One region of the Amycolatopsis coloradensis genome, then DNA from elsewhere that is predicted to be linked to it. Evidence: riboswitches for the same ligand, from Rfam matches in the RefSeq annotation. Region 1 holds a riboswitch; the other holds the start of a gene.

Region 1 (3,476 bases):
GTGGGTTCGGATCAGGCTCGCGCCTGGCTCGGGTGATGCATCTGGCCCCACTCCTCGCGGAGCACCCCGTAGACGACGGCATCGTGGACGCCGCCGGACCAGCGCCGGGCGCGCCGGAACCGGCCTTCTTCGACGAACCCGAGCCGTCGCCCGACGGCGATCATTCCCGGGTTACCCGAGAACGTGGCGAAGTCCAGGCGGAGCGCGTCGGTGCGGGAGAACAAGTAGGTCGTCCACATGCGCAAGGCCTCGGTGCCGAATCCGCCGCCCCAGTACCGCTCGTCGTAGATGACCAACCCCATCCGTCGCCAGTCGGTCTGCCTGCTTTCCCAGTACCAGCTGACCCGGCCGATCAACCTTCCGTCGCTCAGGTCGCACACGGCGAGGCTGGCGCGGGGATCGGGCGGCTCGCTCTTGGGCGTGGTGAGTTCCCGTGCCGTGGATTCGGCAGCGGCAGTGGTCGGGGTGCCGAAGTAGGGGCCGTTCGTTTCGTGCCAAGGCCGCGCGGGATCGAGTAGGTCGCGAAGCGGCCCGAGGTCGGACGGGCGCCAGTCGCGCAGCCGGACTTTGTCACCATCGAGTACGACGTCGTCCACCGGCCAATCGTGGCTTACCGGGCCTGGTTACGATCGTCGGGTGACTGAACTGCTCGGTCCTGCGGAAATCAGGGCGCTGGCGGCCGAGCTGGACGTGCGTCCGACCAAGAAGCTCGGCCAGAACTTCGTGCACGATCCCAACACGGTGCGCCGCATCGTCGACCTCTCGGGGATCGGCGAAGGGGACGTCGTCCTGGAGGTCGGGCCGGGCCTCGGCTCGCTGACACTCGGGCTGCTCGCGACTGGCGCCGAGGTCGTCGCGGTCGAAATCGATCCTGTTCTGGCGGGGCGGCTGCCGAGCACCGTGGCCGAACGAGGTGGGGCCGAAAGGCTCACGGTCGTCGGCGCGGACGCGTTGCGGATCACCGCGGACGACCTGCCCGCACGGCCGACGGCGCTCGTCGCGAACCTGCCGTACAACGTCGCCGTTCCCGTCGTGCTCCACCTGCTCGCCGAACTGCCGTCGCTGACCAGTGGTCTCGTAATGGTTCAGACCGAGGTCGCGGACAGGATGGCGGCTGGTCCGGGAAGTCGGACTTACGGCGTACCCAGCGTCAAGCTCGCCTGGTACGGGAAGACGCGCAAGGTCGCGGCAGTGCCCAGGGCGGTGTTCTGGCCTGTTCCGAACGTCGACTCCGCCTTGGTCGCGTTCGAACGGGGCGACGTGGTGTCGTCCGTGGACCGAGAGCGGCTGTTCGCGGTGGTCGACGCCGCCTTCTCGCAAAGGCGGAAGACCTTGCGCGCCGCGTTGGCGTCGTGGGCCGGTTCCGCCGAACGCGCAGGGGAATTGCTCGAAAAGGCCGGCATCGACCCCAAGACCCGCGGGGAGCAGCTGGACGTTCATCAGTTCGCCCGGATCGCCGCGGCTGCCGGCTGATCACCTGCCACCCGTGTGACCGGAGCCGCGCGAACGGCGGCAGGTCAAGGCTGTGCGTCTGCGAGATCCACCTCTGGATTCGGCGTGGGCGGACTCGTCTTAGCAGGCAGCGCGCCTAGCGCGGATCTGAGATGCCAGTCGGCGTCTCAGAATATGAACAGCCAATCCTGTATGATGGACGCGACCAGACGTGTGATCTGCGCCTACGCGCTTGCTTTCATCCAGTGGGATCGGTTTTACTCAGTAGGCCATCCCGAGCGACTGAGAGACCTGGCTCGCCGAAGTCGCAGCAACCACCCTCCACAGGGCAGGTGCTACAGCCAGGACCGATGGAGGCTGTGCCTAATGAACAGGGTCACCCACCCGCTCCTGCTGACCAGGCGACGTGTCGTCGATGAAGGTCGCCGCACGGTAAGTGCGTGTCGACGCTCCACCGTTACTGCCTGAGTTCATTCCCTTATCTCTGAATCCGTCCGTTTCCCGGACGGTTACTCGGTGACGGTCGGCGCGCTCGAAAGAAGCAGCGCCCCATGTGCATGGAGCCTTTCGTGATCACTGTCGAAAACCTGTCCAAATCCTTTCCCCTCAACGGAAATCCCGTCGTCGCACTGCGCGATGTGAGCGTGGACATCCAAGCAGGCTCGCTGTTCGGAGTCGTCGGTCCGGCGGGCTCCGGCAAATCGACCCTCGCTCGTTGCATCGGTCTTCAGGAGCGTCCCGACCGCGGCGTCGTCCGTCTCGACGGCCTCAACACCGGGACACTCGACGGACGCCGGCTCCGCGAAATCCGGCGCCAGGTCGGAGTCGTGAGCACCAAGCCGGAATTGCTCGCCGAGCGCACCATCGCCGGCAACATCGCTTCGCCGCTCGAGCAGCTCGGCCTCGACGGGCCGCAGCGCCGCAACCGGGTCGGCAACCTGCTCGACCTGGTCGGGCTCACCCCCCGTGCGGGGCAGCGACCGGGCGACTTGTCCGCGGGGCAGCTGCGCCGCGTGGCCATCGCCAAGGCGCTGGCCGCCGGGCCGTCCGTGCTCCTGGCCGACGACCCGACCGCGGGCGTGCAGCCCGAGGAGTCCGGCGCGGTCCTGACCGTGCTCGACCGCGCGCGCGCCGAGCTCGGCGTCACCGTGCTGCTCACCACTCCCGATGCCGGCGTGGTCCGTCGTGTCTGCGACGACGTCGCGGTTCTGGAGGCCGGCGCGATCATCGAACGCGGAACCGTGCTCGACCTGGTCTCCGACCCGAACAGCCGGACCGCGCAGGCGCTGCTTCCCGCCATCGAAACCGGGCGGGCACAGGCCTCGAAGTACGACCGCGCGGTGGACGTCGTGCTCGTCGGCTTCGCCTCGGTCGGTGCGCTGCTGCCGGAGGCCGCCGGTCGCTTCGACGTCGAACTCGCCACCATCGGGGGCGGCCTGACCCGGATCGGCGACACGCCGGTCGGCCGGTTCCGCGTCGGGGTGCGTGGTGAGCGCGCGGACGCCGCGCTCGCCTGGATCGCCGAACGTGGCGGTCACGTGACCCACCCGGTCCGCGGTCCGCAGGGTGTCGCCGCCTGATTTCTCCGCGAACGGGCCGCTCAGGACGAACTTCGTCCGGGGCGGCCCGTTCGCGTCCGACCCGTCCGTTCTCTTTCTCCTGGTGACAGCACAAGTGGAGCGGCCACGTAGGCTTGACGCGTGCTCGCCGTCGTACCGCCCCCAGTGACCGTCAGGGTTCCCGCCAAGGTCAACCTGCACCTGTCGGTCGGTGACGTACGCCCGGACGGTTACCACGAGCTGGTGACCGTGTTCCAGGCGCTTTCCCTGACCGACGAGGTGACCGTCGCGGTCACCGAGGACCCCGGCGTCGAGGTCTACGGCGAAGGTGAAGGTTCCGTACCGACAGGAGCCAACAACCTGGCCTGGAAGGCGGCGCAGGCGTTGGCGGCCCACGTCGGCAAGGCGGACGGCGAGTCCAAGGTCAGAGTCGTGTTGCGCAAAGGCATCCCGGTCGCGGGCGGG
Region 2 (3,476 bases), 920 kb from region 1:
CCGGCGATGTCGAACGACATGTCCAGCGCGGCCGCGTTCTCGCGGCTCATCTCGACCCCGCGCAAGGATCCGAAAACCCCACCATCACCGACACCGTAAAGATTCTGGGTCAGGAACTGCTGTTCACCGGCGGGCGCGTAGGCGAACCAGCCCCCGGACCACATCCCGCCGAAGGCCACCACGATCAGCTGAGCGAAACCCAGCAACGCCAGCGGAAACCAGTAACGCGGTCGTTCGTTCCCCATGCCGGGTGAGGGTAGTGGGTCAGGCGCAGAACGGGGGAAGTTCGCGCGGATCGTTCTCCGGCACCCAGCGGCCCTCCGGCTTCTCGTACTGCCAGCGCGCGCCGCGGGCGACGATCTGGCGCAGCGCCAGGACGATCCGGTCCACGTGCTCGGTGGTGCTGCCGAGGCCGAGGCTGACCCGCACGGCCTGCTGCCCCGTCGAACCGGCCGCGGCGATCAGCCGCTTCGTCGCCACGTGCGCGCAGAACGCGCCGTCCCGCACGCCGATGCCGTACTCCGCGGACAGCACCGCGGCGAGCCAGCCCGGGTCGAAGCCGTCGACGACGAAGCTGAGCGTGCCGACCCGGTCGACCGGCGCGTCGAACAGCCGCAGTTCGGCGAAACCGGGGATGGCGGCGAGGCCTCGACGCAGCCGCGCCAGCAGTTCCTCCTCGTGGGCGACGATCCCGTCCCAGTTCGCGGCCAGGGTCTCGCAGGCGACACCGAGCGCGTAGACGCCGACGGTGTTGGGCGAACCGGCTTCGTGCCGCTCGGCGCCGGAATTCCAGACCACGCCGAGGTTTCCGGAGTCACGGGTGACGAGCTTCGTCGCGCCGCCACCGGCGAGGTACGGATGAGCCGCGCGCAGCCAGTCGGCGCGGCCGATCAGCGCGCCGGCACCGAAAGGCGCGTACAGCTTGTGCCCCGACAGCGCGACGTAGTCGACGTCGAGATCGCGGATCGAGATCTTGCGGTGCGGCGCGAGCTGCGCCGCGTCGAGCGCGATCCGGGCGCCGTGCCGCCGCGCGACGGTCGCGATCTCCTTGACCGGCAACAGTTCCCCGGTCACGTTGGACGCTCCGGTGAGCACCACCAGGCGCGGGCCCTGCGGGCAGTCCGCGAGCGCTTCGTCCACGGCGGACACCGCGGCGAGGCGGGTCCGAGGGGTTTCGATCCGGCGGACGTTCGGTCCCTTCCACGGCAGCAGCGCGGCGTGGTGCTCGGTGTCGAACACGATGACCGACGTGTGCTTCGGCAGGCTGCGCGCGAGAAGGTTGAAGGAATCGGTGGTGTTGCGGGTGAACACGACGGTGTCGGTCGACCGCGCGTCGACGAAGCCGCGCAGGATTCCGCGCGTGCGTTCGTAAAGCTTGGTCGAGACCTGCGAGGCGAACCCGGCGCCGCGGTGCACGCTGGCGTACCAGGGCAGGAATTCGTCGACCGCGGCACGCACCTTGTCCAGACAGGGGGCGCTCGCCGCGTGATCGAGATTGGCGTAGCCGATGTCGCCGCCGGTGACCAGCGGGACCCGCAGATCGGCGCACGCGACCGTCGGGATTTGGTGCGTGGCAACGGTTTCAGCGACTTCAGCGGGAGCGCTGGTGCGTTCGAGAGCGAGAGTCATCGTCATCCTCCGGGTCAGGGGACCCGACGAGGATCCCGCGCTTGCCCGTCGCACCACGCGACGAGCCAGGTCCTCACCCGGGGCACCCCACCGCGGTAGGAGGGTTGCCGGTCAGCTAGCCGGGGCTTGACGCTGACACTCGTGACCTACGAACGAAGTTAGCGGACGGGCGGGCGATCGGGCCAGCCCTCGTCCGCATCTTGAGACGCCGCTCACGTGCTCCGCAAGCGGGAAGTACCGTTGCCCGGCGCCGCGCCGCGCCGGGCAACGGCAGGTCAGACCCGGAATCGTCCGGGCAGCGGGATGGTCGCGCGGGAGGAGACCTCGGTCGCGGTGCCCGAGTACTGATCGGTGCCCGCGGCGAACTGCCAGCCGCCGAAGGTCTTGCCGTCGACGGCTTCGCCGTAGGCCTCGGCGACCTTGGTCGAGACCTCGTCGTAGGACAGGCCGTTCCAGTTGCCCGCGCCGACCCCGAAGTCGCGCGAATCGCCGCTCTGCGCCGCAGCCGTGGGCAGGGTCCACAGGGTGAAGTGCACGTGGGCGCCGGTGCTGCTGCCACCACAGGGCAGCGCGTTGCCGGTCCGGCCGAGGGCGTCGCCGGGGGCGACCTTCTGGCCGTCGGTGACCGAAATGCCCTCCAGGTGGTAGTACCCGGTCCGCCAGCCGCCGTCGTGGTCGACGGTCACCCAGTCGCCGCCGGAGCAGTGCTGGATCCGGACCGTGCCCGCCAGCGGGGCGCGAACGGTCCTGTCCCCGGGGCTGAAGTCGATGGCGTTCTTCACTCCGGACCTCCCGTTGTCCGAGTGGATCCCCGCGGAATAGACCCGCTGACCGCCCTCGAACGGCAACCCGAACGCCGGGAACGCGTCCTTGGCCGTCGCCGGCGTCGAAAGGACCACCCCGATCAGAACGGCTGCAGTACCCAGACCGGCGAACCGGACAGGAAGCTTCGTCACTTTGCGTACTCCTTAACCGCGACACTCACCCATTCGATGGAGTCAATTGCGGGGAAGGTATTCCAAAAGGAGGGCAAAGGGGAGGGCCAGCGCACAGATTTCGGTGATCAATCGCCGAACAGCTGGTGCCGATCCGTGACCTACTGGCCGGATTCGCCCTTCCACCTGGCGAGGCGGCCTGCGCGGTCGACGGCCCGCAGGCGTCGTTCGGCCGCGTCACGGGCTTCAGCGGTGGTCACGACGAGTAACTGGTCGCGTTCCTGGAGCCTGGTGTTCTTGTTCGGTGTGAAGCCGGAGCCGTCTCGGACGAGGAGGCTGATCGTCGCCCCCACCGGCAGCCGCAGTTCGGCCAGGTACACGCCGTGCATCTTCGATCCCGCGTGGATCCGGACCTGCAGGAGTTCCGCGCCCATCTCGTCGAGCGGCGCGGAGTCGACGTCGATCTCGTGCGCCTCGGCGTGCTGGGCCAGCCCGAGGATTCTCGCGAGCGGGGTCAGCGTCGCCCCTTGGAGCAGCGTCAGCACGATGACCAGCACGAACACCGCGTCGACCAGCTGCTGCGCGCCCGGCACCCCGGACGACAGCGGGATCAGCGCGAGCACGATCGGGACCGCCCCGCGCAGCCCGGCCCAGGACAGGAACACCTGTTCTCGCCAGGGGATCTTGAACGGCAGCGCCGACAGCAGCACCGACAGCGGGCGGGCGAGCAGCAGCACGACCGCACCCGCGACCAGGCCCTGGACCAGGCTTTCGAAGATCCTGCTCGGCGAGGCGAACAGGCCGAGCAGCACGAACAGGCCGATCTGCGCGAGCCAGCCGAGCCCTTCGGCGAAGGACAGCGTGTCCGACCGGTGCGGCAGCTTCGAGTTCCCCAGCACCAGGGCCGCCACG

The links. A riboswitch is a leader RNA that binds a small molecule or an ion and turns the genes downstream of it on or off. The one in region 1 is predicted to bind S-adenosylmethionine.
Region 2: another riboswitch for S-adenosylmethionine. It lies ahead of LCL61_RS17070 (aminotransferase class V-fold PLP-dependent enzyme); the one in region 1 lies ahead of LCL61_RS12555 (methionine ABC transporter ATP-binding protein).

Annotation. Positions count from the first base shown of each region.
Region 1 covers NZ_CP150484.1:2,650,197-2,653,672, forward strand. Annotated here, with positions in the region: gene LCL61_RS12545 (GNAT family protein) at 12-596, opposite strand; gene rsmA (16S rRNA (adenine(1518)-N(6)/adenine(1519)-N(6))-dimethyltransferase RsmA) at 637-1,473, shown strand; SAM riboswitch class I at 1,719-1,809, shown strand; gene LCL61_RS12555 (methionine ABC transporter ATP-binding protein) at 2,022-3,032, shown strand; gene LCL61_RS12560 (4-(cytidine 5'-diphospho)-2-C-methyl-D-erythritol kinase) at 3,153-3,476, shown strand, end outside.
Region 2 covers NZ_CP150484.1:3,570,535-3,574,010, reverse strand. Annotated here, with positions in the region: gene LCL61_RS17075 (hypothetical protein) at 1-245, opposite strand, end outside; gene LCL61_RS17070 (aminotransferase class V-fold PLP-dependent enzyme) at 265-1,629, opposite strand; SAM riboswitch class IV at 1,662-1,776, opposite strand; gene LCL61_RS17065 (M23 family metallopeptidase) at 1,905-2,585, opposite strand; gene LCL61_RS17060 (potassium/proton antiporter) at 2,726-3,476, opposite strand, start outside.